Regions from separate parts of the Shewanella sp. SP1S1-7 genome, predicted to be linked through region 2. Evidence: predicted binding sites of a transcription regulator. Region 2 holds the regulator's gene; each other region holds the start of a gene.
The links. The regulator NrdR, encoded in region 2, represses ribonucleotide reductase genes. The targets are predictions, from matches to a motif close to AAACACNANATNTNGTGTTT.

Region 1: a site for NrdR is predicted at 1,846-1,865, ahead of nrdD (anaerobic ribonucleoside-triphosphate reductase). Genes of this name have one in related genera too.
Region 3: a site for NrdR is predicted at 4,973-4,992, ahead of nrdA (class 1a ribonucleoside-diphosphate reductase subunit alpha). Genes of this name have one in related genera too.

What each region holds. Positions count from the first base shown of each region.
Region 1 covers NZ_JAUOEU010000009.1:41,147-51,130, reverse strand. The annotation lists gene Q4Q49_RS09435 (NADP-dependent oxidoreductase) at 1-161, opposite strand, end outside; gene Q4Q49_RS09430 (MarR family transcriptional regulator) at 309-827, shown strand; gene Q4Q49_RS09425 (hypothetical protein) at 948-1,637, shown strand; gene nrdD (anaerobic ribonucleoside-triphosphate reductase) at 1,897-4,014, shown strand; gene nrdG (anaerobic ribonucleoside-triphosphate reductase-activating protein) at 4,124-4,585, shown strand; gene Q4Q49_RS09410 (YibL family ribosome-associated protein) at 4,700-5,056, shown strand; gene ribA (GTP cyclohydrolase II) at 5,330-5,944, shown strand; gene Q4Q49_RS09400 (hypothetical protein) at 6,002-6,979, shown strand; gene Q4Q49_RS09395 (FlxA-like family protein) at 7,075-7,533, opposite strand; gene Q4Q49_RS09390 (VF530 family DNA-binding protein) at 7,784-8,167, opposite strand; gene Q4Q49_RS09385 (carbon starvation protein A) at 8,347-9,810, opposite strand.
Region 2 covers NZ_JAUOEU010000022.1:47,790-57,773, forward strand. The annotation lists gene Q4Q49_RS16090 (MBL fold metallo-hydrolase) at 1-346, opposite strand, end outside; gene Q4Q49_RS16095 (LysR family transcriptional regulator) at 620-1,564, shown strand; gene ettA (energy-dependent translational throttle protein EttA) at 1,817-3,484, opposite strand; gene glyA (serine hydroxymethyltransferase) at 3,674-4,927, shown strand; gene nrdR (transcriptional regulator NrdR) at 5,128-5,577, shown strand; gene ribD (bifunctional diaminohydroxyphosphoribosylaminopyrimidine deaminase/5-amino-6-(5-phosphoribosylamino)uracil reductase RibD) at 5,724-6,902, shown strand; gene Q4Q49_RS16120 (riboflavin synthase) at 7,008-7,664, shown strand; gene ribBA (bifunctional 3,4-dihydroxy-2-butanone-4-phosphate synthase/GTP cyclohydrolase II) at 7,760-8,863, shown strand; gene ribE (6,7-dimethyl-8-ribityllumazine synthase) at 8,994-9,473, shown strand; gene nusB (transcription antitermination factor NusB) at 9,485-9,889, shown strand; gene thiL (thiamine-phosphate kinase) at 9,968-9,984, shown strand, end outside.
Region 3 covers NZ_JAUOEU010000001.1:244,418-254,401, reverse strand. The annotation lists gene Q4Q49_RS01110 (NADPH-dependent 2,4-dienoyl-CoA reductase) at 1-548, shown strand, start outside; gene yfaE (class I ribonucleotide reductase maintenance protein YfaE) at 856-1,278, opposite strand; gene nrdB (class Ia ribonucleoside-diphosphate reductase subunit beta) at 1,316-2,446, opposite strand; gene nrdA (class 1a ribonucleoside-diphosphate reductase subunit alpha) at 2,530-4,818, opposite strand; gene Q4Q49_RS01090 (HAD-IA family hydrolase) at 5,343-6,014, opposite strand; gene ubiG (bifunctional 2-polyprenyl-6-hydroxyphenol methylase/3-demethylubiquinol 3-O-methyltransferase UbiG) at 6,016-6,726, opposite strand; gene gyrA (DNA gyrase subunit A) at 7,112-9,862, shown strand.

The sequences.
Region 1 (9,984 bases), on a different contig from region 2:
ATATAAGGGTCGACCGACATCCATAGGTTTTTAATCAACACTTGGCCATCGGCGAGCGGTGCTAAGGATTGATTTACTAAAGCAAAATTCTCAGCCGTAGGCATGCCTTCAGGGCGACTGGCTAAATGGATTTCACGGGTTTCGGTAATAGTGCTATTCATAGAAAATTAACCTTTTGTTTGTGCGCAAACTAACTGCGTCAACTTTACGTGGCTTCATGACACAATGCAAATACTTTGCGCGCAAACTAGATGCGATGGGGCGGATCGGATAAGATAGCGCTATGTTTGAATGACAGGCGCTTGAACGTGCAAAATTGTTTATCTCACCCAGAGCTCGAATTTACAGAGCAGAGTCAAAACCCAGACCCACATAACACAGAGGTACAGAACCTCGAGCCAAGGGATGCACTGTGTTTATCTGATAATGTGTGCTTCGCGTTATATTCTGCGAGCAATGCCTTAGTGCGCGCTTATCGGCCTTTACTCGAGGCATACGAGTTAACTTTTCCTCAATATCTGGTGATGCAAACCCTGTGGCGTCAAAATGGCTGTAGTCAAACCCAGCTATCGGCGGCGACTAAGCTCGATATGGGGACGCTAACGCCTATCGTTAAGCGGTTAGAGGTAAAAGGCTTGATCACGCGTTTGGCCTGCGTTGAAGATGAGCGGAAAAAATTGATCACTCTGACGGCTCAGGGAGAGGCGATTAAGCATGAAGCCCTAGCCTTGAAACAAACCTTGCTGAATAAAGTACAAATGGATGCAGAGGCACTCGATTTGTTGAGGCGGCAATGTCTTGCCCTTATTGAAGATTTACAGTCCTAGAGATAAAGCTACTGGTGCTGTTCGCTACCCGAGAATTCAGGCTCTGCATAGATTAATACTTGATTGGCTTAGTTTTTGCTTTAAAACTGTCATTGAGTCTTAGACGCCGAATTTTTGACGATGAATTCTATTTTAAATGCCTTCAATCTTAATCGCAGCAGTAGCAGTATCGCCGATGCCTATGGTGCCAATAGCCAAAAAACGAGTACGGCCAAAACCGATGCGACCACTGAGACCAAGAAAACTCAGACGGATGCCGCTAAACCCGACGCGGGTAAAGCCGATGAGATAGCGCTGTCGCCACGGGCGCAACGTGCACAGAAAATTCAGTCGATGGCGAAGGATTTTTTTGCTGATGGCAAATTTGGTGTCGCCGATATTCCCGCATTAGTGTCACGTTTACAAAAAGACGGCATTTTATCGGACGTGCAACTCGACCGTTTATCGAAAAACGGTATTACAGTTCCGAGCACAACCACGCCGAGTAAGCAGTCGCTGCAAGATTTCTTAGATGATGAGCTCAAAGCATTAGCCAAAAAATCACCGAATGACCCCCTGATCAATACCTTGGTCGATGCGAAAAACGTTTTGACCAATATGGATGATGCTCAGTCGCCGGTGCTCGCCCAAAAAGCCACCAAAGTCCTTGGTCAATTAACGGATTATTTAAATTCTGAGCCACCGCTAACGGATGCCCAAAAACAGCAATGGCAGGGGCTTAAATCTATGATGCAACTCGCTTCGTCTATGGGCTCGCATCAGTCGGCATCAGGCCAACTCAGTAGTTATCTTGCACTCGCTAAGCGTTAATCTTGAGTTATGGAGCCTGATCATCACTGATTTCAGGCATCAACTAGCTGGGTTTAATCAGCAGGTCAAGGCGCAATTTTCAGATAATTGGGCCTAGCTGCAGTTCTGGTTTGTTCTTTTATTTCATCCTAAAAACTATGATCTGGATCATGGACGCTTCATCGTCGTTGTAGCCTAATGCTCTACATATTGTGTTTTATGCTTTTAAAATCACTAGATGTAGTGTTAGTTTTTAGGCGAGATGGAGAGGAACTGAACAATGCCAGTCGTAATTAAGCGTGATGGTTGCCGCACACCTTTTGATGAAACAAGGATACGGGATGCAGTGAATGCCGCTGCAAACTCAGTTGGGATAGAGGATGGCGACTATGCAGCGACAGTGGCAGCGTGTATCAGTCAAAGCGTTGCGACCTTAACCGAAGTTGATATCCATCATCTACAGGATGCGGTTGAGAATTTACTGATGGAAGGGCCGTATAAGTCCTTGGCGCGAGTTTATATCGAATACCGTCACGACCGAGATGTGTGCCGTGAAGCGACCAGTAAATTAAACCTCGAAATCCGTGGTTTAGTCGAGCAAAGTAATGCGGCGTTACTCAATGAAAATGCCAATAAAGATTCGAAAGTTATCCCAACTCAGCGGGATTTGCTCGCGGGCATAGTCGCCAAACATTATGCCAAGAGTCATATCTTGCCAAAGGACGTGGTTGCTGCCCATGAAGCGGGGGAGATCCACTACCACGACTTAGATTACTCGCCTTTTTTCCCGATGTTTAACTGCATGCTGATTGATTTGGCTGGTATGTTGACCCATGGCTTTAAAATGGGAAATGCCGAAATTGAAACCCCTAAGTCTATATCAACGGCGACAGCCGTCACCGCGCAGATCATTGCCCAAGTGGCGAGCCATATTTATGGCGGCACGACCATTAATCGTATCGACGAAGTGTTGGCGCCATTTGTCGCTAAGAGCTACGACAAGCACTACCAAATCGCCTTGAATTGGAAGATCACCGACGCCAAAGCTTTTGCCACGGCGCAAACTGAAAAAGAATGTCACGATGCATTTCAGTCTTTGGAGTATGAGGTTAATACCTTGCATACCGCCAACGGCCAAACACCATTCGTGACCTTTGGCTTTGGGTTAGGCACCTCGTGGGAATCCCGCTTAATTCAGCAATCTATGCTGAAAGTACGGATGGCGGGATTGGGTAAAAATCGTAAGACGGCAGTTTTTCCTAAGTTAGTGTTTGCGATTCGTGATGGCATTAATCACAAAGCTGGCGATTGCAATTACGATGTCAAACAGATGGCGCTCAAGTGCGCGACTATGCGCATGTATCCCGATATTCTCAATTACGAGCAAGTCGAGAAAGTCACAGGTTCATTTAAAACCCCAATGGGTTGCCGCAGCTTTTTAGGCACCTATGAGGAAAATGGCGAGCTCGTGCATGAAGGACGCAATAATCTCGGGGTAGTGAGCTTAAACCTACCGCGGATTGCCTTGGAAGCTAAGGGTGATGAAGCGGAATTTTATCATCTTTTAGATGACAGATTAGTCTTAGCCCGTAAAGCGTTAGATACTCGCATTGAGCGACTCAATGGCGTTAAAGCCCGTGTGGCACCTATCCTCTATATGGAAGGGGCCTGTGGTGTGCGTTTACGCGCCGATGATGATGTTTCTCAAATCTTTAAAAATGGTCGCGCGTCGATTTCACTCGGTTACATTGGCCTGCATGAAACCATGAATGCACTCTATGGCACCCAAACCCATGTATTTGACGATGCACAATTAAGGGACAAAGCCGTCGCTATTGTTGCCTATCTTAAAGCCGCCACGGATGCGTGGAAGGCTGAAACAGGTTATGGCTTTAGTCTGTATAGCACGCCAAGTGAGAGTCTCTGCAGCCGTTTTTGTAAACTGGATGCGAAGCAATTTGGCCTAGTCACAGGCGTGACAGACAAGGGCTATTACACTAATAGTTTCCACCTTGATGTGGAAAAAAGCGTTAACCCCTACGATAAAATTGATTTTGAACAGCCATATCCCGCAATTGCGAACGGCGGCTTTATTTGTTATGGCGAATATCCCAACATGCAGCATAACCTCGAAGCGCTGGAAAACGTGTGGGATTATAGTTATAGCCGCGTGCCTTACTATGGCACGAACACGCCAATCGACGAATGCTATGACTGTGGCTTTACTGGCGAATTTAGTTGTACCAGTAAAGGGTTCACTTGCCCTAAGTGCGGCAACCATGAGCCAAGTCGGGTGTCAGTGACGCGCCGAGTGTGCGGTTATTTAGGCAGCCCAGATGCGCGGCCCTTCAATTATGGTAAACAGGAAGAAGTAAAACGTAGGATCAAACACTTGTAACACTATTATTTTATTCTGCTTGTTAGACTTATTCCGTGGCATCAAATCAAATAGTGCCATGGGATATGCCCCAATGTTAAAAGATGAAATGCACTATGAAGTACTATCAATGAATTACCATCAATATTTCCCTATCGATGTGGTCAATGGCCCTGGTACCCGTGCGACCTTGTTTGTCTCTGGCTGCGAGCACCAGTGCCGTGGTTGTTACAATCAAAGTACTTGGGATCCCCGTTCTGGGCATGTGTTTGATAGGACGATGGAAGATAGGATGATTGCCGATCTCAATGATAAGCGGATTGTGCGCCGTGGTTTATCTCTCTCGGGGGGCGATCCTTTATTGCCTGTCAATCTTAGTGCCATTTTGGCGCTCGTCAAACGAGTCAAGGCTGAGTGTAAGGGGAAGGATATTTGGCTCTGGACGGGTTATGTGCTTAATGAGTTGAGTGATGAACAGCGCGCCGTGTTGGCCTATATTGATGTACTGGTGGATGGCAAATTTGAACAAAGTCTTGCCGATCCAAGTCTCGTATTTCGCGGTAGCAGCAATCAGATCATTCGTTTGTTATAAAAGCGGTAACGAGGATCTGTAACTTGCTGCTATAATCTCAGGCCTTGACACAGACGCTAGCATAATCAGGCTAAGATTTTACTGTGGCTAACTTAGGTAATTTAAGGTAACAGAATGAATTTAAAGCAAGAACTGCAGCAGCTTAACGATAAATTAGATAAATTTCGTCGTAAACTTGCTGCGGCTGAACAAAGAGGCGATGACGTCATTATTGCCCAGTTCAAGCGCGAAATCGCTGCAGTCACTAAGCAAATTGGCAGTGTGAAAGGCCAACAAACCCGCTTATTGAATAAGCAAGGTTCAGATATCAAAGGTTTGCCTTTCCATCGCGCTTTGACTAAAGAAGAACAAGCGGACATGGGCAAACTGAAAAAGTCTGTCAAAGGTCTTGTGGTGATCCACCCTATGACAGCTATCGGCCGTGAAATGGGGCTAAAGGAAGTCACTGGATACGCGCCCGCAAAATTTTAATGTGGGTTAGGCTGTCACTGACACGGGATCGAGTGTCGATCGCGTGTTGGTGCGCCTAGTACTTTAAGCACAGCTTCGTTTTAATCCATTCCTTCGTGCTGCCCATCGAAAATGACATTCATGTTTGGTTTAGTTGATTAAAACACTAAAGTATTTCTTGATTGTTCAAAAACACTTTAGAATAGTGCGCTTAGTTGGCTAAGTGCCTAATCCTCGTTTGTTTCTAGGGATCTTATTCGTCTCATGGAATGAGAGTTGTCGTTAAGGTTAAGTATGTCGATAAAATATGTCGCGACGTCAAAGTTACCCACTCCTTGGGGCGTGTTTGCCATGCATGGTTTTGAAGATACAGAATCAGGCAAAGAGCATGTTGCGCTCACATTCGGTACGCTCAGTGCGGATGAACCTGTGTTGGGTCGAATTCATTCCGAGTGTTTAACTGGCGATGCATTATTTAGCTTGCGTTGTGACTGTGGTTTTCAGTTACAAGCGGCGATGCAAAATATTGCGGAAACGGGCAGTGGCTTTATCCTCTATTTGCGCCAAGAAGGCCGTGGCATTGGTTTATTGAATAAAATCCGCGCCTATGAGCTGCAAGATAAAGGTGCCAACACAGTTGAAGCCAACGAGCAACTGGGCTTCGAAGCCGATATGCGTAAATACGACATGATCAAACCTATGCTGGAACAGATAGGCGTGAAGCATGTGCGTTTGATGACCAATAACCCTCGTAAAGTGAAAGCGATGAAGGAATTTGGCATCGAAGTGGTTGAGCGCGTACCGCTGCAAGTTGGTAAGAATCGTTACAACGAAGCCTACTTAAAAACCAAATCCACTGAGCTTGGACACATGATGTCTGAATATCATTTTATGGATGAAAATAAGTAGCTTTGTATTTATGATGGGTCGACCGATTGAGTCAGAAATGAGTAAGGTTTAAGTCAATTGAGCCATTTTTTCAGTCGGTTGCCATTATGTTTGTCGTTAACTTGCTTAGTATTTCTGAGCATAGTTCCTGCCGTTTTCGCCAATAGTGTATCCCCCGCCAATACGTTCACATCTGCGACACTTACATCGGCGTCTCAAGCAAATGATGCTGGCGTGCCTATCGATCATGTTTCTATCAGTCATGTGCCTAGCAGTAACGCCAATGGCAGCAATCCGATTGAGTCGAGTAGTAATCCCAATTCTGTTTATGCCTTTGGTAGTTATCTCGGCACAGGGGTTTACCGCGCCGCCAACCAAAATGCGACCGTGGTCAGCATTCCGTTAAGTTTTGATTTAAAGAAAGATAGCGGAAGCCAGACTTGGTTACGTTTACCTATCTCCTTTGGCTTTTTTGATTATTTAGCCAAAGATATCACTGAAGGCGAGTTACCGTCGTCGATAGGCACTATGACCATTACCCCAGGTTTTGAGCACCACTGGCAGGCGAGCGAAAACACTCGAATGGAAGGGTATTTAGATATCGGTTTTGGTACTAACTTCGATAAAAACGATAATGTTGCCATTATCGCCTCAGGGATCAGTAGCTTGTATGATTTCACCCTTGCTGGGCAAGATGCGGTGTGGGTGTCGAGATTACGTTTCGCCGGGTACAGTGAGCACTATGGCAAGTTTGCCGATCAATTTGCGGTGTTACAAACTGGCGTGGATTTAGGATTAGCGCCGCGCTGGCAATGGTGGGATCTGCAGGTGCAACCAAGGATCTTTGCTGTGGGTTATTGGTATTTCAATGAGCTCAGATTTATCAGCGAGATAGAGCAAGATACCATAGTTTCAGGCAGTTATGAGGCTGGTTTTTCCCTCGCTTTTTCTAAGCCCCTTGGGGGCGAATTGCTGGGTGTTGATCGTATTGGATTCAGCTATCGCCGTGGCGATGGCTTGAACATTTGGCGTTTGATGTTCAGTTTTCCTATCTAAGTAGGGTCAACTAGACGGCTTGAATATATAAACCGCTTGAACATGTCGATGTTGTGAACATGGGTTAACTTAGCACAGGATTATCACCGCTTAATTTAAGCCGATTCCTTTTTTTGGGCTTCGCGCATCTTCTTCTCAGTCAAGGTTGCTATCTGACTACTCAGCTGCATTATTTGTTCTTGGATCATCTTACGTTGCTGATCTGCGGTCTCTGAGTCATCATTTTCAAGCTTGGCCAACATTTCTTGGAGTGCCTTGATTTGCTCTTTTATTTTTTGGATCTGCTGATCAATTAACGTCATGGGTTCTTCTGATGAGGCATTGTCGACTTCATTCTTTTTGGCTGAGGCTTTGTCTCTTAAGGTTGCGCCCACATCTGCGGATAAAGCTGCGCGGCCCGCATTAGAAATGGAGACAGTGTCTTGGCTATCTTGTGAGTCAGCGGACTCACTATTCGCTGTTTGTGTTGCGGCTGGTGTCGCTGCGATATATGCGCTTGATATGGCGGTGAAAGCTGAGCCAGTTGCGCTACTGTTTATTCCATTAATGTTCATTTAACACTCCATTGATGCAAACTGCGTTGATACTCAAGTCACTATAACAGTCGGTATCGGCCATAGATTTGAAAACTGAAGCAATTTTGGGTTGTTCAGCTAAAAAGTGTGCAAGCTATTGGTTCAAAATCGATAAGTGAGCGCTATTCGCCGCAAATAGATCCGTGAAAATCGATTAGTAATAGATTCATCACGACAATACAGCCCTTATTCTAGGGCTGTTTACGTTTTATGGCAGCAGAGGCGAGGATTAATTATTGCCCCAAATATGACTGTTTACTGTGCCATCTGAGCTGGGTTTATCACTTTTAGCCGGCTTTTCGGGAGCGGTTTGAGTAGGCTTTTTAGTCGCGATTTTTGCCGCAGGCTTCTTAGCGGCTTGACTCGCTTCTGCTTTAGGTGGCGGTAACGGTAATTTGTTGGCTCTTAAATAAAGATATTCGACTTTATCCCGCGCCCACTCTGTTTTTCTTAAAAAACGTAAACTGGATTTGATACTGGGATCGTGGGTAAAACAGCGGATATTAATTCTCTCACCTAATTCTTCCCAGCCGTATTTCTCGACTAAGTAAGTGATGATCGTTTCCAGTTTAATGCCGTGGAGCGGGTTATTCGATTGATTCATATTATGCATGTTGCAGTGTGCTATGGCGGGAGTATAGCAGTTTTGTATGCCTGATACAGTGTGCAATGGTATCGAGTCAAGCCTGAATACCTTGCTAGCGTAAACCTGCGATAGCTATTATTGATGTAGCTGTATGATCAAAACAGGCGCAATAAAGCGCCTGTTTTAGCTTGGTCATTCGGACTGTTTTATGAGTCTTTGACTGTTTCTTTAAGCTCAGTTTCTACCGGTAAATCAATCTCACCTTTACCTTTGGTTTTAACAATCAACAGCGCTGTAATCACTAAGGTGGTGACCACGCCCGCTATGGTTGATACCGTCATCGGTAAGCCTGCACCTAAGGTTGACGAGTTCAGCAGGAAGGTGATGACCACTGTGGTCATAAACATCGCAGGAATAGTCGCAATCCAATGCAGTTTGTTATGGCGTAACAGGTAAGCCGAAGCCGTCCACAGCATTAATACCGCAGTAGTTTGGTTTGCTACACCGAAGTAGCGCCAAATGACACCAAAATCCACTTGAGTCAACATACCGCCGATAACAAACAGTGGGAGGGCTAACACTAAGCGTTTTGGCAGTGAGATTTGTGGCATGTTGAAAAATTCAGCCAGAATCAAACGCGCAGAGCGGAAAGCCGTATCACCTGAAGTAATCGGCAGGATAATTACACCTAGGATAGCCATAAAGCCACCGACAGCGCCTAACAGTCCAGTCGAAGCCTCATAGACGACGTTGGCAGGGTTACCTGACATGCCCGCACTTAAGCCTTCCACACCGCCGAAGTAAGATAATGCAATCGCACACCAAAGCAGCGCAATAATGCCTTCGCCAATCATGGCACCAAAGAAGACGAAGCGACCATTGGTTTCGTTTTCAACGCAGCGTGCCATTAATGGTGATTGAGTTGCATGGAAACCCGATACCGCGCCACAGGCGATGGTGATAAATAACGCAGGCCAAAGTGGCATGTCATTTGGGTTTAAGTTTTGGAAGAAATCGCCCGCTTGTACGTTCGGCAGTAAGGTGTGCTCGCTTGATAGGATAATCGCGAAAGCCAGACCGAACGACATGAAAAATAATAAAGCGCCGAAGAAGGGGTATAAACGACCGATAATCTTATCGACTGGTACCACAGTTGCGATCAGGTAGTAGACGAAGATAATGCCTACGAAAATGCTCACGTCCCAACCGGTAAGCTTGCCCAGTAAACCTGCAGGTGCTGAGATAAAGACCACACCAACCAGCAGTAGCAGCACGATAGCAAACACGTTCATAAAGTGTTTGGCACTCTTTCCTAAATATTTACCCGCAAGGTTTGGCACAGATTGGCCACCGTTACGTACTGACAACATGCCAGAAAAGTAGTCATGCACGGCACCCGCAAAGATACAACCAACCACAATCCACAACATAGCTGCAGGACCATAGAGCGCACCTAAGATAGGACCAAAGATTGGGCCTACGCCTGCGATGTTTAATAATTGAATTAAATAGACTTTACCCTTAGACATAGGCACAAAGTCGACGCCATCAGTTTGAGCGAAAGCAGGTGTTTGACGATTAGCGTTAATGCCGAAGACTTTCTCGACAAAGGCGCCATAGATAAAGTAGCCGCCGATCAGCAGACCGACACAGAGTAGGAACCACATCATTTTTGTTATCTCCCCATTTGAGTTCTGGCGAGTGTAAACAAGTTGTTGATATAAAACTTCGCAATCTCAATGAGTGGTCGAAAATGCAGGGTGAGCGGTAATAGGTGGGCTTGAGTGGTTGCAATCGTATGTTAACGGCGGGTGTTGTTGGTCATCTTGTGACTAAAAATACCC
Region 2 (9,984 bases):
AATGCTTTTTAATCACGGCTAAGCCGAAATAAAAGTCAGGATCGCTATGACTGATATACACCTGAGTCAGCTTTTTACCGCTGGCCTTAATCGTATCAACCAAGGTTTGGGCATCGTTATTTTGAAATTGTGCATCGACTAACATCATTTCGTGTTCGCCGCTGATAAAGCTCGATGACACGGCAAAGATGCTGTTTTCGCCCGGATTAAAATGGCTCACTTGCAATGGCGCAGCATTGACCGCGCCAAGTCCCGCTAGCAGTAAGGTAGCGGCTAGACTGATTTTAGACGAGGCCTTCAATGTGGCGTTAACTGTGTTGCGTATAGCATAGGTCGATGTGTTCATTTTTGGCTCACTTATAGTCACAGGATGAAAGAGTAAAAAGGTTCGATTTAGCATTCATTGATTTGCAGCTGCTGCAAAAAGTGAGTTAAGTATAGGTTGCAATAATCAATAGATAAATGCGAGTATCTGCCCATGTTTGTTGCATTAATCGGACGAATAGCCGGATGTACTCTTAGTGATTATTCATGTGGGGCACGAGTATGTGAGTGAGCCTTCGAGTGATTGAACGTTATTGATTGAACGTTATTGATTGAACATGAGTGGAGATAAATCATGGATAGACTCGAAGCGGCTAAAGTGTTTGTCACTATCGTCGAGCGCGGCAGCATGATCAGCGCCGCCAATGCCTTAGATATGTCGCGTTCTATGGTGACCCGTTACTTGAGCGAAATGGAAGAATGGTCCGGCGCTAGATTGTTGCATCGCTCGACGCGCAGTCTCAGCTTAACGCCAGCGGGTGAGCAAGTGCTGGATTATTGCCATCGACTGCTCGAATTGGCTAATGAAGTGCCAGCGGTCAGTCATGCCGCTGTGGCGATTCCGCGCGGATTGTTGCGTATTAGCTGCTCCCAGTTTTTGGCGCATCAGATTTTAGCGCCCGTGGTGCGCCAATACTTAGCCAGTTATCCGCAGGCGAGTGTGAATTTCCACGTGAGCAGCCAAACCGTCGATCTGGTCGCCGAGCGGATTGATCTGGCGATTCGCATCACCAATGAACTCGATCCCAATCTTATCGCAAGGCGCTTGGGTGAATGTGAATCAGTGGTGTGCGCTGCACCGAGTTACCTTGCCGCGCGCGCCGCCGTGCTGCATCCCGAAGATTTGACCCAGCATAATTGCTTAACCTATTCCTACTTTGGCGATGTGATGTGGCGGTTTTATCAAAGCGATGTGGCAGATAAACTGGCTCAGGCGCTGAACTCCGAGCCTAAGTTAAACCAAGGCCAGGCGTTTAATGTGCCTGTGAATGGGAATTTTAGTGCCAATGATTCCATGGTGGTGCTCAATGCCACGCTGGCAGGTGAGGGGATTGCAATGCAACCGCTGTGGGCAGCGAAACCCTATTTTGATTCGGGTCAGTTAGTGCCTTTGTTAACTGAGTTCATGCCGCAGTCACTGGGTGTGTATGGCGTATATCAATCTCGCAAACATATGCAGCCTGCACTTAGGGTGATGATGGACATGCTGGTGGCCTATTTTGCCAGCTTGAAAAGCTGAGTCGTTTTATAGAAGCTATTCGATAGCACTCCACAAAACTAGCCCATAAAAACTTCCCCATAAAAAGCATCCAATAAAAAGGAGCGCAGATCCTTCGACCTGAGCTCCTTTTTTGCTTAATCACTTTATGCCGTGTTGGTTATTTTTAACTTAGCCCACTAGGTCTGCAAATAACCGCCTTGCCTAAAGTGCGTTACATTCCCGCTGAATCCTGCATCTTCAGGTTGTTTGGGTATACAAGTGCTAAAACGACTACTTAATCATGCGCTTGTATTTCAAGCGGTGTGGCTCAACCACATCGGCGCCATAGGTGTTTTTCAACCATGCTGAGTATTCTGTGTAGTTACCTTCGTAGAAGTTCACTTGGCCTTCGTCACGGTAATCCAGAATGTGGGTCGCGATACGGTCGAGGAACCAACGGTCATGCGAAATCACCATAGCGCAACCTGGGAATTCCAGAATCGCTTCTTCCAGTGCGCGCAGGGTTTCAACGTCTAAGTCGTTGGTGGGTTCGTCGAGTAATAAGACGTTACCGCCCGCTTGCAGCAGTTTGGCTAAATGCACTCGGTTACGTTCACCACCTGACAAGGTGCCGATGACTTTTTGCTGATCGCCACCACGGAAGTTGAAGCGGCCTACATAGGCGCGGCTCGGGATTTCCATGTTGTTGATACGCATGATGTCTTGACCACCGGAGATTTCTTCCCAAATGGTGTTCTTATCATTCATCGAATCGCGGAACTGCTCAACCGAGGCCAGTTGCACAGTTTCACCCAGCTCAATACTGCCGCTGTCTGGTGTTTCAGCGCCGGATAACATGCGGAACAGGGTCGATTTACCCGCGCCGTTGGCACCGATAATGCCGACGATTGCGCCCTTAGGTACTGAGAACGACAAGTTGTCGATCAAAACGCGGTCACCGTAAGACTTGGTCAGGTTATTCACTTCAATAACCTTGTCACCTAAACGTGGTCCGGGCGGAATAAACAGCTCGTTGGTTTCGTTACGTTTTTGGTAATCGTTAGTGTTCAGCTCTTCAAAGCGCGCCATACGTGCCTTGCCCTTAGACTGGCGGCCTTTGGCACCTTGACGTACCCATTCCAATTCCTTGGCAATGGTCTTTTGGCGAGCGCTTTCTGTGGCTGATTCTTGCTTCAGACGGGCATCTTTCTGCTCAAGCCATGAAGAATAGTTACCTTCCCACGGAATACCTTCACCGCGGTCGAGTTCTAAAATCCAGCCAGCGGCATTGTCGAGGAAGTATCTGTCGTGGGTAATCGCGACCACAGTACCAGCATACTCCTGCAAGAAGTGCTCAAGCCAAGCCACGGATTCCGCATCCAAGTGGTTGGTCGGTTCGTCCAGTAGCAGCATTTCAGGCTTTTCAAGCAGCAAGCGACAAATCGCCACGCGGCGACGTTCACCACCGGATAACACTTCGATTTTCTCATCCCAATCTGGCAGACGCAGGGCGTTAGCTGCGCGCTCAAGGATATGATCTAAGTTATGGGCATCTTGGGCTTGGATAATGGCTTCGAGTTCACCTTGCTCTTTGGCAAGGGCATCGAAATCGGCATCCGGCTCGGCGTAGGCTGCGTAAACGGCATCGAGGCGAGTCAGGGCATTTTTTGCCTCAGAGACGGCTTCTTCAATCGCTTCACGCACGGTTTGGGTTGGATCGAGTTTAGGTTCCTGCGGTAGGTAACCGATTTTCAATCCCGGCATTGGGCGCGCTTCACCTTCAATTTCGGTGTCGATACCCGCCATAATACGCAGTAGTGTCGACTTACCTGAACCGTTAAGGCCGAGTACACCAATTTTGGCGCCAGGGAAAAAGCTTAAAGAAATATCTTTAAGGATCTGCTTCTTAGGCGGAACAATTTTTCCCACCCGCAGCATGCTGTAAACAAACTGAGCCATTTTTCTCTATCTTAAGTGACTAATGATGCGGCTAATTCTACTCGATTGCACGCCGAACTCAACTCGACAATGAGCCAAGTTCAAGCTAAAACGCTAGGAATTTCATGTTTCAAATACTGGGATTGTGGTCGCGTTCCGAGTAGAATACCGCGCAACCCTACCTATAAGAATTGGCAGCTGGAGTAAGCAATGCTGAAAAAAGATATGAATATCGCAGATTATGATCCGGAACTGTTTAACGCAATTCAGAACGAAACTCTGCGTCAAGAAGAGCATATTGAGCTGATTGCTTCTGAAAACTACACCAGTCCACGCGTGATGGAAGCGCAAGGTTCACAGTTAACCAATAAGTACGCTGAAGGCTATCCAGGCAAGCGTTACTACGGTGGTTGTGAGTATGTGGACGTAGTTGAAACCTTAGCGATTGAGCGTGCTAAACAACTGTTTGGCGCAACTTACGCTAACGTACAACCTCATTCAGGTTCACAGGCAAACAGCGCGGTTTACATGGCATTGTTAAAACCTGGCGATACCGTACTGGGCATGAACTTAGCTCATGGTGGTCACTTGACCCACGGTTCACCGGTTAACTTCTCTGGCAAACTGTACAACATCATTCCTTACGGTATCGACGAGTCTGGCAAAATTGACTACGACGAGATGGAACGTCTGGCCGTAGAACACAAGCCTAAGATGATGATCGGCGGTTTCTCTGCCTACTCAGGTATCGTTGATTGGGCAAAAATGCGTGAAATCGCAGACAAAATAGGTGCTTACCTATTTGTCGATATGGCGCACGTTGCCGGTCTTATTGCTGCTGGCGTTTATCCAAACCCAGTGCCACACGCACACGTTGTCACTTCAACGACTCACAAAACCTTAGCGGGTCCTCGTGGTGGCGTGATTTTGTCTGCTGCTGATGATGAAGACTTGTACAAAAAGTTGAACTCTGCAGTATTCCCCGGCGGTCAAGGTGGCCCATTAATGCACGTTATCGCCGGTAAAGCGGTGGCGTTCAAAGAAGCCCTAGAGCCAGAATTTAAAGTTTACCAACAGCAAGTGGTTAATAACGCTAAAGCTATGGTTGAAGTGTTCCTTGAGCGCGGTTACAAAATCGTCTCTGGCGGAACCAGCAACCACTTGATGCTAGTTGACCTGATTGGTCGTGACTTAACCGGTAAAGAAGCCGATGCCGCCTTAGGTAGCGCTAACATTACCGTGAACAAAAACTCAGTACCAAACGATCCACGTTCACCTTTTGTGACTTCAGGTGTGCGTATCGGTACGCCAGCGATTACGCGTCGCGGCTTTAAAGAAGCGGAATCGAAAGAGCTGACTGGCTGGATCTGTGACATCCTTGATGATGCTAACAATCCTGCAGTGATTGAGCGTGTTAAAGGCCAAGTATTGGCACTGTGCGCACGTTTCCCTGTTTACGGTTAATCTGTAAATAGTCTCCTTTTTGTGGTGCTGAGCCTAACAAGCATCAGGTGGTTAACCTCAGCCCATAAATAGGATAAAATCCCATGGCCGCATTAAGCGGCCATTTTTATTGCTAAAATCTTAGACTTAAACCAAACAGGCTAACCTTAGATAACATAGTAAAGCCAACGGCTTTACGTCATTCACTGGCAGGAGGCTCAATGCATTGTCCATTTTGCAGCGCGACAGATACTAAAGTCATCGATTCTCGATTAGTGGCGGAAGGCCATCAAGTGCGCCGTCGCCGAGAATGCACCGAATGCCATGAAAGATTTACCACCTTTGAAGGTGCCGAGTTAGTCATGCCTCGGGTGATCAAGCGCGATGGTTCACGCCAACCCTTCGATGAAGAAAAACTCCAAGGTGGCATGCTGCGCGCGGTTGAAAAACGCCCCGTGTCTATGGATGAAATCGAGCAAGCGCTTAGCAAAATCAAATCTACCCTGCGCGCCACTGGCGAGCGGGAAGTGCCCTCAGAAATGGTTGGTAACTTGATGATGGAGCAATTGATGAGCTTAGATAAAGTCGCCTACATACGTTTTGCTTCTGTGTACCGCGCCTTTGAAGACGTGTCTGAATTTGGTGAAGCCATCGCCAAACTGCAAAAGTAGTTATTCGATTTTTGTTGCCTGTCGTTCAGTCTTCTGGTTGCGCTAGCTTTAAAAGAGGCTTTTGATTAATAGCTTCTGCAAGACAGGTTTTAAACACAGATTTACAAGACTGGTGAAAGCCGAAACCTTTAACAACAGGGTTGAACATGAGCTTGAACATAAGTTGGTCCGTACTCGACACCCAAATGATGAGCCGCGCGATTCAATTGGCGCGCAAAGGCTTTTACACCACGAGACCCAATCCCAGTGTGGGCTGCGTTATCGTTAAAGATAACCAAATCATTGGTGAAGGTTATCATCAAAAAGCGGGTGAGCCCCACGCCGAAGTGCATGCGCTACGTATGGCTGGCGAACACGCCCGCGGCGCAACAGCCTATGTCACCTTAGAGCCCTGCAGTCATTATGGCCGCACACCGCCCTGCGCCTTGGCGCTGATCAATATTGGCGTCAAACGTGTGGTGGTGGCGGTGGAAGATCCTAATCCGCAAGTCGGTGGGCGCGGTATTCAAATGCTGCGCGACGCCGGTATTGAAGTGGATGTGGGATTACACCGTGATGAAGCTTATGCCTTGAATTTAGGTTTTATGAAGCGGATGGAATCGGGTTTACCCAGAGTTACAGTCAAATTGGCTGCGAGTCTCGATGGTAAAACCGCGCTGTCTAACGGGGTATCTAAATGGATTACCGGCCCTGAATCTCGCCGCGACGTGCAGCGTTTACGCTTACGTTCCTGCGCTTTGGTCACTGGGATTGAAACCATATTGGCTGATGATCCCTCGCTCAATGTGCGATATCAAGAACTTGGCGACATAAAAGACTGCGTAACCGAGGCGCAATTACTGCAGCCATTAAGGGTGATACTCGACAGTCGCGCCCGTTTGCCGTTATCGGCTGCCTGTTTGGCTATCGTATCGCCGATACTCTTGGTCTCGACCGTGGCTTATCCCACAGAGTTTCAAGCACAATTGCCCTCCCATGTGAGTTGCCTAGTATTACCAGCAATTGCAGGTCGCGTATCCTTACCTGAACTATTAAGCTATTTAGGCCAAAGTTGTAATCACGTGCTGGTGGAAGCGGGGGCAACCTTAGCGGGCGCATTTTTAGCACAGGGGCTGGCTGATGAATTAGTGCTGTACCAAGCGATGAAAATCCTCGGCGGGCAAGGGCGTAATCTGCTGCAGCTACCCGATTATCAAACCATGGCGCAAATTCCTGCATTAATGTTGGTCGATGAGCGCAAATTAGGGCCAGATACCCGTTTAATCTTGAGCGTTAAGCCTGATACCTCTTTATCTAAATCGAATTGGAGCAAGATAACCGTTTAACCTTGAGCGTTATGCTTGATACTTCTTTATTTAATTAGGGCAAGATAACCGTTAAACCTTGAGTCTTATGCCTTATTACTTCTTTATCGAATAAGTGAGTTAACCATGTTTACTGGGATTATTGAAGCCGTTGGCACCCTGCGCAAACTGGAGCGTAAAGGCGATGATATTCGTCTTACCGTGGCGAGCGGCAAACTGGATTTAAACGATGTGCGTTTAGGCGACAGTATTGCTACCAACGGTGTGTGCTTAACGGTTGTGCAGCAATTAGCAGACGGTTATGTGGCTGATGTATCAGCTGAAACTGTGAGTCTAACTGGCTTTGCAAACTACAAAGTGGGCACTAAGGTGAATCTTGAAAAAGCCGTCACCCCAACTACACGCTTAGGCGGCCATATGGTCAGCGGCCATGTTGACGGTATTGCAACGGTTGAGCAACGCTTAGTGCGTGGTCAAGCCATTGAATTTTGGTTAGCCGCACCCGCAGAGCTTGGGCGTTACATTGCCCATAAAGGTTCCATCACCATTGATGGCGTGAGTCTGACAGTTAACGAGGTGGACGGTAGTCGATTCCGCTTGACCATAGTGCCGCATACTGCAGGTGAAACCACGTTAATCGACCTGCAAGCAGGCGATAAGGTGAATATCGAAGTGGATTTAATCGCCCGTTATCTTGAACGCTTGATGAATTATGATGGCAAAGACAGCAAGAGCGGTGGCGTCACCATGGAAATGTTAGCCCGTGCCGGCTTTGTGCGTTAGTGCACAGGAGCAGATTATTTAACTTAAGCTTATCGGCAGCTTAGGTTATTTAGGTATAGAATTTCATAATAACAGCAAAATCATAAGGTCCTACAATGGCGCTGCACAGTATAGAAGAGATCATCGAAGATATTCGTCAAGGCAAAATGGTTATTTTGATGGATGACGAAGACAGAGAAAACGAAGGTGATTTGATCATGGCGGCCGAAATGGTCACGCCAGAAGCGATTAACTTTATGGCGAAATATGGCCGTGGGCTGATTTGCCAGACCATGACTAAAGCCCGTTGCCAGCAGTTAAACCTGCCTTTAATGGTGACGAATAATAACGCACAGTTCTCGACTAACTTTACGGTTTCTATTGAAGCGGCAGAAGGTGTGACTACCGGTATTTCGGCCCACGATCGCGCTGTAACGGTGAAAGCGGCGGTGGCTAAAGAGGCTAAAGCGTCTGATTTAGTGCAACCAGGGCATATCTTCCCGTTAATGGCACAGGACGGCGGCGTATTAACCCGCGCAGGCCACACTGAAGCTGGCTGTGATTTAGCCCGTCTTGCGGGACTTGAGCCATCGGGCGTTATCGTTGAGATTTTGAACGAAGACGGCACTATGGCACGTCGCCCCGATTTAGAAATTTTCTCCGAGTTACATGGCATCAAAATCGGCACTATCGCGGCTTTAATCGAGTATCGCAATACCAAAGAAACCACGGTTGTGCGCGAAGCTAAATGCAAATTACCGACCCGTTTCGGTGAGTTCGATATGGTGACTTTTAGAGACACTATCGACAATCAATTGCACTTTGCCTTAGTCAAAGGTGAGGTGAAAGAAGATTGTTTGGTGCGCGTGCATTTGCAAAATACCTTCAACGATTTACTCCACTCAGAGCGCGATCAGCAACGCAGCTGGCCACTCGAAAAGGCGATGGAGCGTATTTCTGCAGAAGGTGGTGTATTGGTTTTACTCGGGAATCAAGAGCATCCCTGTGAAATCCTCTCTAAGGTGAAAGCCTTTGAAGCCGAAGATCAAGGCCAAGCGCCTGCTTCTGCAAAATGGCAAGGGACGTCGCGCCGTGTGGGTGTTGGCTCGCAAATTCTCGCCAGCCTTGGTGTGACTAAGATGCGCCTGCTCAGTTCGCCTAAACGCTACCACTCACTTTCGGGCTTTGGCCTTGAAGTGACTGAGTATGTGGCAGACTGAAATCCAAAGTTACACTAAAGTAAAATTAACAATTTCTGATAATTTGCATAGGGCTCTGGGCAATTGGCTGTGATATCATGTCGCCACTTTTCGCCCCGAGCTGGGTGCTTTAGCTAAATTAGGTAAGATAATGAACGTAGTTCAAGGTAATATCGAAGCGAAAAATGCCAAAGTTGCGATTGTAATTTCGCGTTTCAACAGCTTTTTAGTTGAGAGCTTGCTTGAAGGTGCACTTGACACGCTGAAACGTTTTGGCCAAGTCAGCGACGACAATATCACTGTTGTCCGTGTACCAGGTGCGGTTGAGTTGCCGCTAGCTGCGCGTCGCGTAGCTGCCAGTGGTAAATTCGACGGTATTATCGCATTAGGTGCGGTGATCCGTGGTGGTACTCCTCATTTTGATTTTGTTGCAGGCGAATGTAATAAAGGTCTAGCTCAAGTTGCTTTAGAATTTGATCTGCCTGTTGCTTTCGGTGTTTTGACCACAGATACCATTGAACAAGCTATTGAACGTTCAGGTACCAAAGCGGGTAACAAAGGCGGCGAAGCTGCTTTAAGTCTGCTTGAAATGGTCAATGTTCTGCAAGAACTTGAACAACAGTTGTTATAGTAGGAAAAATAATGAAGCCTTCTGAGCGCCGCAAGGCCCGCCGTTTAGCCGTTCAAGCCATCTATTCATGGCAACTAAGCGGGAATAATATTGCCGATGTTGAGCATGAGTTTTTAACTGAACAAAGTCTCGACGGTGTTGATGTAGCTTATTTTCGTGAGCTATTTTCAGGCGTTGCAACGAAGAAAACCCAATTGGATGAGCTGATCATCCCGCATCTGGAACGCCCGATTGATGAAGTGTCTCCAGTTGAGAAAGCCATAGTTCGTTTAGCGACCTATGAGCTGACTTTCCGTAAAGATGTGCCCTACAAGGTCGCGATTAACGAAGCGATTGAGTTGGCAAAAGCTTTCGGTGCGGACGAGAGTCATAAGTTTGTTAACGGACTGCTCGACAAACTGGTTGCACGCAAGTAATAAAGACAAACGGTATCTTAGGATACCGTTTTTCATTGCTAACAAAGGTGGCCGATGTAAGTCGTGCCAAACTGTACAGTGAAAGAATTCCAATT
Region 3 (9,984 bases), on a different contig from region 2:
CGGGTGAAGTGACTGTCGGTAATACAGTAGCCTTGATTGGTGCTGGCGGTATCGGATTTGATATGGCGCATTACTTATGTGAGCGCCAATCTAGCACCTTGGACCCAGATAAATGGCTGCAACAGTGGGGCATAGATAAAACTTACCAGCATGCGGGCGGCCTAACAGAACCTCAATCCGACAATACCGATCATCGTAAGGTCTATTTACTGCAACGTAAAACGTCGAAGATGGGCAAGGGCTTAGGTAAAACCACCGGCTGGATCCACCGTCTTGTGCTTAAGCAACATGATGTGAAGATGAAAACGGGCGTGAGTTACGATAAGTTTGATGATGCGGGACTGCATATTCGCGTGGGCGAAACCGCTGAAGTGCTGGCCGTTGATAATGTTGTGCTTTGCGCTGGACAAGAATCGAATCGCACCTTAGTGGATGAGATGAAAGCGACGGGCTTGCCTGTGCATCTGATTGGCGGCGTGGATGTCGCGGCAGAGCTTGATGCTAAGCGTGCAATCCGCCAAGGCGCTGAGCTGGCTATGCGCTTATAGAAACTCGATAAGTCTTCTGCAATAAGCTTTAGGCGTTATGCGTTAAGTTTTAGATCCTGAAAGCCTGAACCTGAGTTCAGGCTTTTTGGTTTTCCGCGGGAATGCATTGAAAATAGAGAGAAGGAAGAAGAGTGGGGTTTAATGCGTTTGGTCGCTAATTGGCGCGGATTAATTAAGGCAGTATTGAAAGGGACTTTGTGTTTAACAGCTAATGCTTGTTTTAACGCCGCTTACTGAAAAAGTGAAAGTTGTTTATTCAGAGTGGATCATTTAAAGCAGCTTATAGAGAAGTCTAATCTTGGCGCTGTTAGTCTTCAAACACTTCTTGTTTTAACGTGCGCGTGTTGCTTGCTTCATGCTGTGTTTGCTTTGTCTTAGCCAAACTGGGTTTGCTCTGACGAGGTTGACACGCATAGGTGACGACAGTTGCCCCTTCAGGTGATAGATCCAGCTCTAAATCTTCGATTGGTACACTGCAGCAGGGCAAACATTCATCATGTTTGAGTTCGGCTAAGGGTTCGTTTAAGTAGCTGACTTTTCCGCTGATGACCCGTGTTTTGCAGGCACCGCAGAAACCGTTGCGGCATTCTGAGAAGATTTTGACGTTTTTTGCCTCGAGCGCTTGCAACAAGGTGCCTTGTTGCTCGGTAAAGAGCAACACAGGTTGACCTTGAAGGCGCACGATTGGCGCCTTCGCAAACAGGTTTTGTGGCCGTTTTTTCGATGTCACTGTTGTAATGCCATTTTTAACGTCACTTGTGAGCGTCTTAGAGATCGAAGTCGAGGAATTCATCGCCATCAACCGCTGAGTCGATTTGACCGACAAGGTATGAAGACACTTCCACTTCCTGAGGCGCGACTTGCACTGCATCGCTTTCTAACCAGTTTTTCATCCAAGGTAATGGATTGGTTATTTCAGGATAAGGTTGTGGCAGATTCACCGACTTCATCCGTTGGTTAGTAATAAATTCAACGTATTGGCAGAGGATCTGTTCATTCAAACCTATCATAGAGCCGTCTTTGAACAGGTATTTTGCCCATTCTTTTTCTTGCTCTGCGGCCTTGAAGAATAAATCGAAAGCTTCCTGTTGGCATTCTGCGGCAATTTCACCCATTTCTGGATCGTCTTTACCGCCTTGCATGATGCTTAAAATATGCTGAGTGCTGTTTAAGTGCAGTGCTTCATCACGGGCAATAAGGCGAATGATTTTCGCGTTACCTTCCATTAGCTTACGTTCAGCAAAGGCAAATGAGCAGGCAAAGCTAACATAGAAACGAATCGCTTCTAGGGCGTTGACTGACATCATGCACAGGTACAAGGCTTTTTTCAGGGTGCGAGTGTTGACTATGACTTCTTTGCCATCGATAACATGGGTACCCGCGCCGAGTAAATGGAACACTTGAGTCAGTTGGATCAAGTGATCGTAGTAAGCGGCGATATCTGTCGCACGGCTTAATATTTCTTTGTTCACGACGATATCGTCGAAGATCACTGAAGGATCGTTAACGATATTGCGAATGATATGGGTGTATGAGCGCGAGTGAATCGTCTCAGAGAAAGACCAAGTCTCAATCCAAGTCTCTAGTTCAGGCAGCGACACCAGTGGCAAAAAGGCCACATTGGGTGAGCGACCTTGAATCGAGTCGAGTAAGGTTTGGTATTTCAGGTTAGAAATAAAGATGTGTTTTTCATGATCGGGCAATGCACCGTAGTCAATCTTATCGCGACTGACGTCTACTTCTTCCGGTCGCCAAAAGAAAGATAACTGCTTTTCTATCAGTTTTTCGAACACTTCATATTTTTGTTGATCGTAACGAGCCACGTTGACCGATTGACCTAAAAACATAGGTTCACGGGTGGCATCGTTGGGTGTTTGACAGAAGGTAGAGTAGGCCATGGTGCTATTTTCCAATGGATAGGGATCCACTCAATCGGGATCCCTATACTTTTTATTTGTAAGAGCCGCGTTAACGTTAAAGACTAGATTTTACACGCGCCGCCGGCGCAACCATCGTCTTCTTTCTCTAAATTGGTGATGTCATCGTGTGAATCCGACGCACCATCGCGAGTGTTATGGTAGTAAAGCGTTTTCACACCTAACTTGTAAGCATTGAGCAAATCTTTCAGCAGGGTTTGCATCGGTACTTTACGGCCTTCAAAACGTGAAGGATCATAGTTAGTGTTGGCTGAAATCGCTTGGTCAACGAACTTCTGCATAATACCCACTAGCTGTAAGTAACCGTCATTGCTTGGCATTTTCCATAGCAATTCATAGCTATCTTTCAGCGTATCGAAATCAGGTACAACTTGCTTCAACTGACCGTCTTTGCTCGATTTCACGCTGATAAGACCACGTGGTGGCTCGATACCATTGGTCGCATTAGAGATTTGCGACGAGGTTTCTGATGGCATTAATGCCGACAGCGTCGAGTTACGCAGGCCATATTGCTTGATATCGCTACGCAGTGATTCCCAGTCTAAGTGCAATGGTTCAGCACAAATTTTATCTAGGTCACGTTTGTAGGTATCGATTGGCAAAATACCTTGAGAGTAAGTGGTCTCGTGGAATAACGGACACGCACCTTGCTCTTTGGCCAAGTTCATCGAGGCTTTCAGTAAATAGAACTGAATTGCTTCGAAGGTTCTGTGGGTCAGCTCGTTCGCGCTGCCATCGGAATACTTCATGCCATTTTTTGCTAAGTAGTTAGCGAAGTTAATCACGCCTATGCCTAAGGTACGGCGATTCATCGAGGCAATTTGCGCGGCCTTGATGGGGTAATCTTGATAATCCAACAGGTTATCCAGTGCGCGTACGGCGAGGTCGGCTAATGGCTCAATATCAGATAATTCTTTGATAGAACCTAAGTTAAGTGCTGACAGCGTACAAAGCGCGATTTCACCTTCTGGATCATCGATGTTGTTCAATGGTTTAGTCGGCAGAGCGATTTCAAGACACAGGTTAGACTGTCTGATCGGCGCGACTTTTGAATCGAACGGGCTGTGAGTGTTGCAGTGATCCACATTCTGAATGTAGATACGGCCAGTTGAGGCGCGCTCTTGCATCATCAGTGAAAACAGCTCAACTGCCTTTATGGTTTTCTTACGAATGCTGCTGTCTTGCTCATATTGCACATATAAACGTTCGAATTCGTTTTGATCTTCAAAGAACGCATCGTACAAACCAGGTACATCTGATGGGCTAAACAGGCTGATATTTTCGCCCTTGATCAGACGTTGATACATGACTTTGTTCAACTGCACACCGTAGTCTAAGTGACGGATACGGTTATCTTCAACGCCGCGGTTATTTTTCAATACCAGCAGAGATTCGACTTCTAAGTGCCAAATCGGGTAGAAGAGGGTCGCAGCACCACCACGCACGCCGCCTTGAGAACAAGACTTAACTGCGGTTTGGAAATACTTATAGAAAGGTAAACAACCGGTGTGGAAGGCTTCACCACCACGGATTGGGCTACCTAAGGCGCGAATACGACCGGCGTTAATACCGATACCCGCACGTTGACTGACGTATTTCACTATCGACGAAGCTGTCGCGTTGATTGAATCTAAGCTGTCACCACATTCGATCAGTACGCAAGAGCTGAACTGACGTGTTGGCGTGCGCACACCGGCCATGATTGGCGTTGGTAGCGAAATCTTAAAGGTCGATACCGCGTCATAGAAATCTTTAACGTATTTCAGGCGCGTTTCTTTTGGATAGCGGGCAAACAAACAGGCCGCGACCAAAATGTAGAGGAACTGGGCGCTCTCATAGATTTCGTGCGTCACACGGTTTTGAACTAAATATTTGCCTTCAAGCTGTTTTACCGCAGCGTAAGAAAAGTCCATATCGCGCCAATGGTCGATATAGGTATCCATCACGTCGAGTTCTTCGTGGCTGTAATCCTGCAGAATGTGCATGTCATACTTGCCAAGCTCAACTAACTTAGTCACGTGGGTATACAGTGCTGGCGGCTCGAACTGACCGAAGGCCTTCTTACGCAAATGAAACACCGCTAAACGGGCGGCGAGGAACTGATAGTCCGGTGATTCTGGAGAAATTAAATCCGCAGCCGCTTTGATAATGGTTTCATGGATAGCTTCGGTTGGGATGCCATCGAAAAACTGTAGGTGCGAGCGCAGTTCAACTTCAGAAACAGAAACGTTTTTTAATCCCTTGGCTGCCCAAGTAATTACGCGGTGTATTTTTTCGAGATCGATATTTTCACGATCGCCACAGCGTTTTGTGACTGTCATAGTGCTATTCATTTGGAGATAGGCCTTGGTTCTTATATCTATTTAGGTGAGCAAGTTCACCGTACGTATCCTTGTAAAACAATCAATAACCGTCCCTTAAATACTGCTGACTGGTTGAAAACGAGTCAATTAAGCGGCGAGCTTTTAGTGTGTCTGATTGCTACCTATACACAAGATATGGTGTTTTAAATTATCTGGGATACAAGATAGTGAGGTTTGCCCCTATTTGCAAGTCTGAATTCAGGGGACATCTTGTGGATAAGTTGAGGATAAGCTTTCGCGTTAGTAACGACTAACCTTGAAGCTCAATTTCAGGTTAGTGTGTCGCACTCATGGGGGATTTTTAGGCGATCTTTTCTTTAGATCGCGATCGCGCACAAGTGCCGATCTTTTATCCGCCGACCTTTCGCCGCCTGATTTTATTCGCAGGTAAAAATCGGGCAAACACACTTATGTGCGTCTGCATAGTCACTTTAGTAAAAGGTGTATCTTCGAGTGCAAAAGTGAAGTTTGTTAACCATTTTATGGGCGAGTTTTCAGGCGAATGCGTCGGCTAATGCCTGATGTAACTCAGTAGGGCTGGCAAAGTGCGCGTAGGCAGGCCACTGCGATGGCTTGTCGTTGACCCCCAGATAACCCCATAGGGCAACGCCACCTAACATGCCCGCTGCCTTGGCTGCGAGCAAATCTCGCTCAGCATCCCCAAGATACAAAATGTGCTCTGGAGCGCAGTTCAGTTGCTGAGCCCCTAATAACATAGGTGCTGTGTGGGGTTTTGGGTGTTTGGTCGAATCACCACTGATAATCACTGGCATACGCAAGTGTAAATTCAGTTTTCGCAATAAGGGACGGGTAAAGCGCGCTGGCTTATTGGTGATCACCCCAAACGGCAGCTGCATTAACTCGAGCCAGTCGAGTAATGCTGCAATACCAGTGAATAGTGCACAGTGATCGCCATTAATGCGCTGATAGTGGGCGAGCAGCCCTTGTTGAACTTGAGTGCGAAGATCATTCGCTGCATTGGGTATCGCCGCATCGACTAAGGCAAAACTGCCGTGGGATGCGGCGTAGCGCATGGCCGCTAACGGCTGCGCGGCGATGCCGACGTCTTGAAGACTTAAATTAAGGGCCTGCACCAGATCCGGCGCGGTATCGGCTAAGGTGCCGTCGAGATCGAACAGTACGCCTTTGATCTGTGCCAGACTCATATTAATCAACCTTACGCGTCGCTATCATGTAATTGACATCAACTTTAGGCGTGTATTTAAAAATGCCCGTCAGCGGGTTGTAGCTGATGCCTAATGCATCGGTACAGATCAGATCGGTATTGTCCACAAGTTCAATCAATTCCGAAGGCTTAATGAATTTTTTATGCTCATGGGTACCAACTGGCAGCATCTTCAGTAAATATTCTGCGCCCAGAATCGTGTGCACATAGGATTTAATGTTGCGGTTAATGGTGGAGAAAAACACAAAGCCACCGGGTTTAACCATGTCACAGCAAGCCTTGATCACAGATTGTGGATCGGGCACATGCTCCAGCATTTCCATACAGGTCACCACATCGTAATAGGCTTGATGATCTTGGCTGTGGGTCTCGGCGGTATTTTTTACATAATTAATGCTTACGCCGGTTTCGAGGGCATGTAGGCGGGCGACTTCTAAGGGCTCATCACCCATGTCAAGACCATCAACCTCGGCACCGATACGGGCCATGCTTTCAGATAAAATCCCGCCACCGCAACCAACGTCGAGCACTTTCTTACCGAAAATGCCGCCAGCAGTTTGATCGATATAATTTAAGCGCAGCGGGTTTAATAGATGCAGCGGCTTAAATTCACCGTTGAGATCCCACCACGTTTCGGCCATACGTTCAAACTTTGCGATTTCCTGTGGGTCCACATTGGTATTCTGATGCATGCTATTACCTGAAGTAGCTGTATTGTGCGGCTATTATAACGACTATGTTTGATAAACAAAGTGTTCGACTGAGCTAAGCCCTTGTGGTTGAGTGAATTTTCAGCAGTTTTCTGCTTTTATGTTAATTGTTGTGCTCCGTATCGACCTTTTACTTTATCCCTTTGACGATTTTTTCTCATCCTAAGCCACGAATTTCAACGCTTGTTTATCGCTCAAACGACCAAATTGACAGTGTTTTCATCTATTAAGCCACCAGACTCTCAATTCGATAATGATAGGTCTGGCGACATTAAATAACTGTGTTAGAATGCCAAATCACGTTTTTGGGCTAGGCAATGATACGGATTATACGTTGTCGGCTATTTTTCAGGGGAACGAGCAGTTTATGACTGATCTGGCATCATCTATTTCGCCAATTAATATCGAAGACGAACTAAAGAATTCGTACCTTGATTACGCCATGAGCGTTATCGTGGGACGTGCATTACCAGACGTGCGCGACGGCTTAAAGCCGGTTCATCGCCGCGTTCTGTTTGCCATGAGTGAATTGAAGAACGATTGGAACAAGCCTTACAAAAAATCTGCCCGTGTGGTCGGTGACGTCATCGGTAAATATCACCCCCATGGTGATTCTGCTGTTTATGACACTATCGTCCGTATGGCCCAGCCATTCTCATTGCGTTACACCTTAGTTGACGGCCAAGGTAACTTCGGTTCGGTCGACGGTGACTCAGCGGCGGCAATGCGTTATACCGAAATCCGTATGGATAAGTTAGCGCATCAATTACTCGCCGATCTTGAAAAAGAGACAGTGGATTTTGTCCCTAACTACGACGGCACAGAACAGATCCCTGCTGTACTACCCACACGCGTACCTAACCTGTTAATTAACGGTTCATCGGGTATTGCGGTTGGTATGGCGACCAACATCCCACCACACAACCTAACGGAAGTCGTGAAAGGCTGTTTGGCACTGATTGAAGAACCTTCACTGTCTATTGAACAGCTGATGGAATACATTCCTGGTCCGGATTTCCCAACTGCGGCAATTATCAATGGCCGTAAGGGCATTATTGATGCCTATAAAACCGGCCGTGGCCGCGCGATCATGCGTGCACTGGCGGATGTGGAAACCGAAGATAATGGCCGTGAACGCATTATCGTGACTGAAATCCCTTATCAAGTGAACAAAGCCCGTTTAATCGAGAAGATTGCCGAGCTGGTTAAAGATAAAAAGCTTGAAGGGATCAGCGGTCTACGCGACGAGTCTGATAAAGACGGTATGCGTATCGTTATCGAAATTAAGCGCGGCGAAGTGGGCGAGGTGGTATTAAACAACCTGTATGCTCAAACGCAAATGCAGTGTTCTTTCGGGATTAACATGGTGGCCCTGACCAATGGTCAGCCTAAACTGTTTAATCTGAAAGAAATGCTCGAATGCTTTATTCTGCATCGCCGTGAAGTCGTGACGCGCCGTACCGTATTCGAATTGCGTAAAGCCCGTGAGCGCGCCCATATTTTGGAAGCGCTGGCGGTTGCACTGGCTAACATCGACCCGATTATTGCACTGATCAAAGCCTCGCCAACGCCTGCGGATGCCAAAGTTAAATTGGTTGAGCAAGGTTGGGAATTAGGCCACGTTCAAGGCATGCTGGAAAAAGCGGGCGATGACGCCGCGCGTCCTGAGTGGTTAGAGCCACAATACGGTATCCGCGACGGTCAATATTTCCTGACTGAGCAACAAGCTCAGGCGATTCTAGAACTGCGTTTACACCGTTTAACCGGTCTTGAACACGATAAGATCATTGCCGAATACGAAGAGCTGCTCGAATTTATTGCGGGTCTGCTGTTTATTCTGCGCAGTCCTGAGCGTTTGATGGAAGTCATCAAGGAAGAGTTAGTTCAAATCCTTGAAGAATACGGTGATGCTCGTCGTACCGTGATCAATGCCAACGAAGTCGATATGAGTCTTGAAGACTTGATCAACGAAGAAGACGTTGTGGTGACACTGTCGCACTTAGGTTATGCCAAGTATCAACCCTTGACCGATTACCAAGCCCAGCGCCGTGGTGGTAAAGGTAAAGCGGCAACTAAAGTAAAAGACGAAGATTTCGTTGAAAAACTGTTAGTTGCCAATACCCATGACACCATTTTGTGCTTCTCTGACTTTGGTAAGATGTACTGGCTCAAAGTGTATCAATTGCCATTAGCGAGCCGTACGGCACGCGGTCGTCCAATTGTTAACTTGTTGCCGTTATCCGATGGCGAGCGCATTACTGCGATTCTGCCAGTACGTGAATACGCGGCTGACAAGTACATCATCATGGCGACCTCACACGGTACTGTGAAGAAAACCGCACTAACGGCCTATAGCAACCCTCGTGCAAACGGCATTATCGCCGTTAACCTCAAAGACGGTGACCAACTGATCGGTGTCGATATCACTAACGGTGATGACGAAATCATGTTGTTTTCGAACGAAGGTAAAGTGGTTCGCTTTGGTGAGAAAGTTCGTGATTCTGAAACAGGCGAAGTGAAAACCGATCCTGAAACTGGTGAAGAAGTTCTGTCGTTACGTCCTATGGGCCGTACTGCAACAGGCGTTCGTGGTATCCGTTTAGAAGAAGGTCAAAAAGTCGTGTCGCTAATCGTACCCAAAGGCGATGGCGCGATTCTGACTGTAACTGAAAACGGTTACGGTAAACGGACTCAACTGTCTGAATACCCAGCGAAGAGCCGTGCGACTAAAGGTGTGGTTTCTATCAAGGTGAGCGAACGTAACGGCGCAGTTGTTGGCGCAGTGCAAGTGGGTCTTAACGACGAACTGATGCTCATCAGTGATAAAGGCACCTTAGTGCGTACACCAGCGGGCGGCGTGTCTATCATTGGCCGTAACACCCAAGGTGTGACGATTATCCGCACCGCGGGCGACGAGAAAGTGGTTGGCCTGCAACGTATCGACGAAATCCAAAGTGATGAAGATGAAGTCGAGCTGGATGAAAACGGTTTACCGATTGTTCCTGTCATTATCGAAGGCGAATTAGCCGACGAGGCTCTTGATGAAGAGCTGGATGACGAAGAAGAGTTGGACGAAGATGAAGACGAGCTTGCTGATGATGAGCAAGACGAAGAGTAATTAAGTGTCATATTAACGAGCGTCCAATTGGACGCTCGTTTTTTTAATGGCATTGATTGTTGGTAGCATTGTTCGTTTTAGAATGGTTTCGTTTTATCAATACATACATCATGGTTGGGATT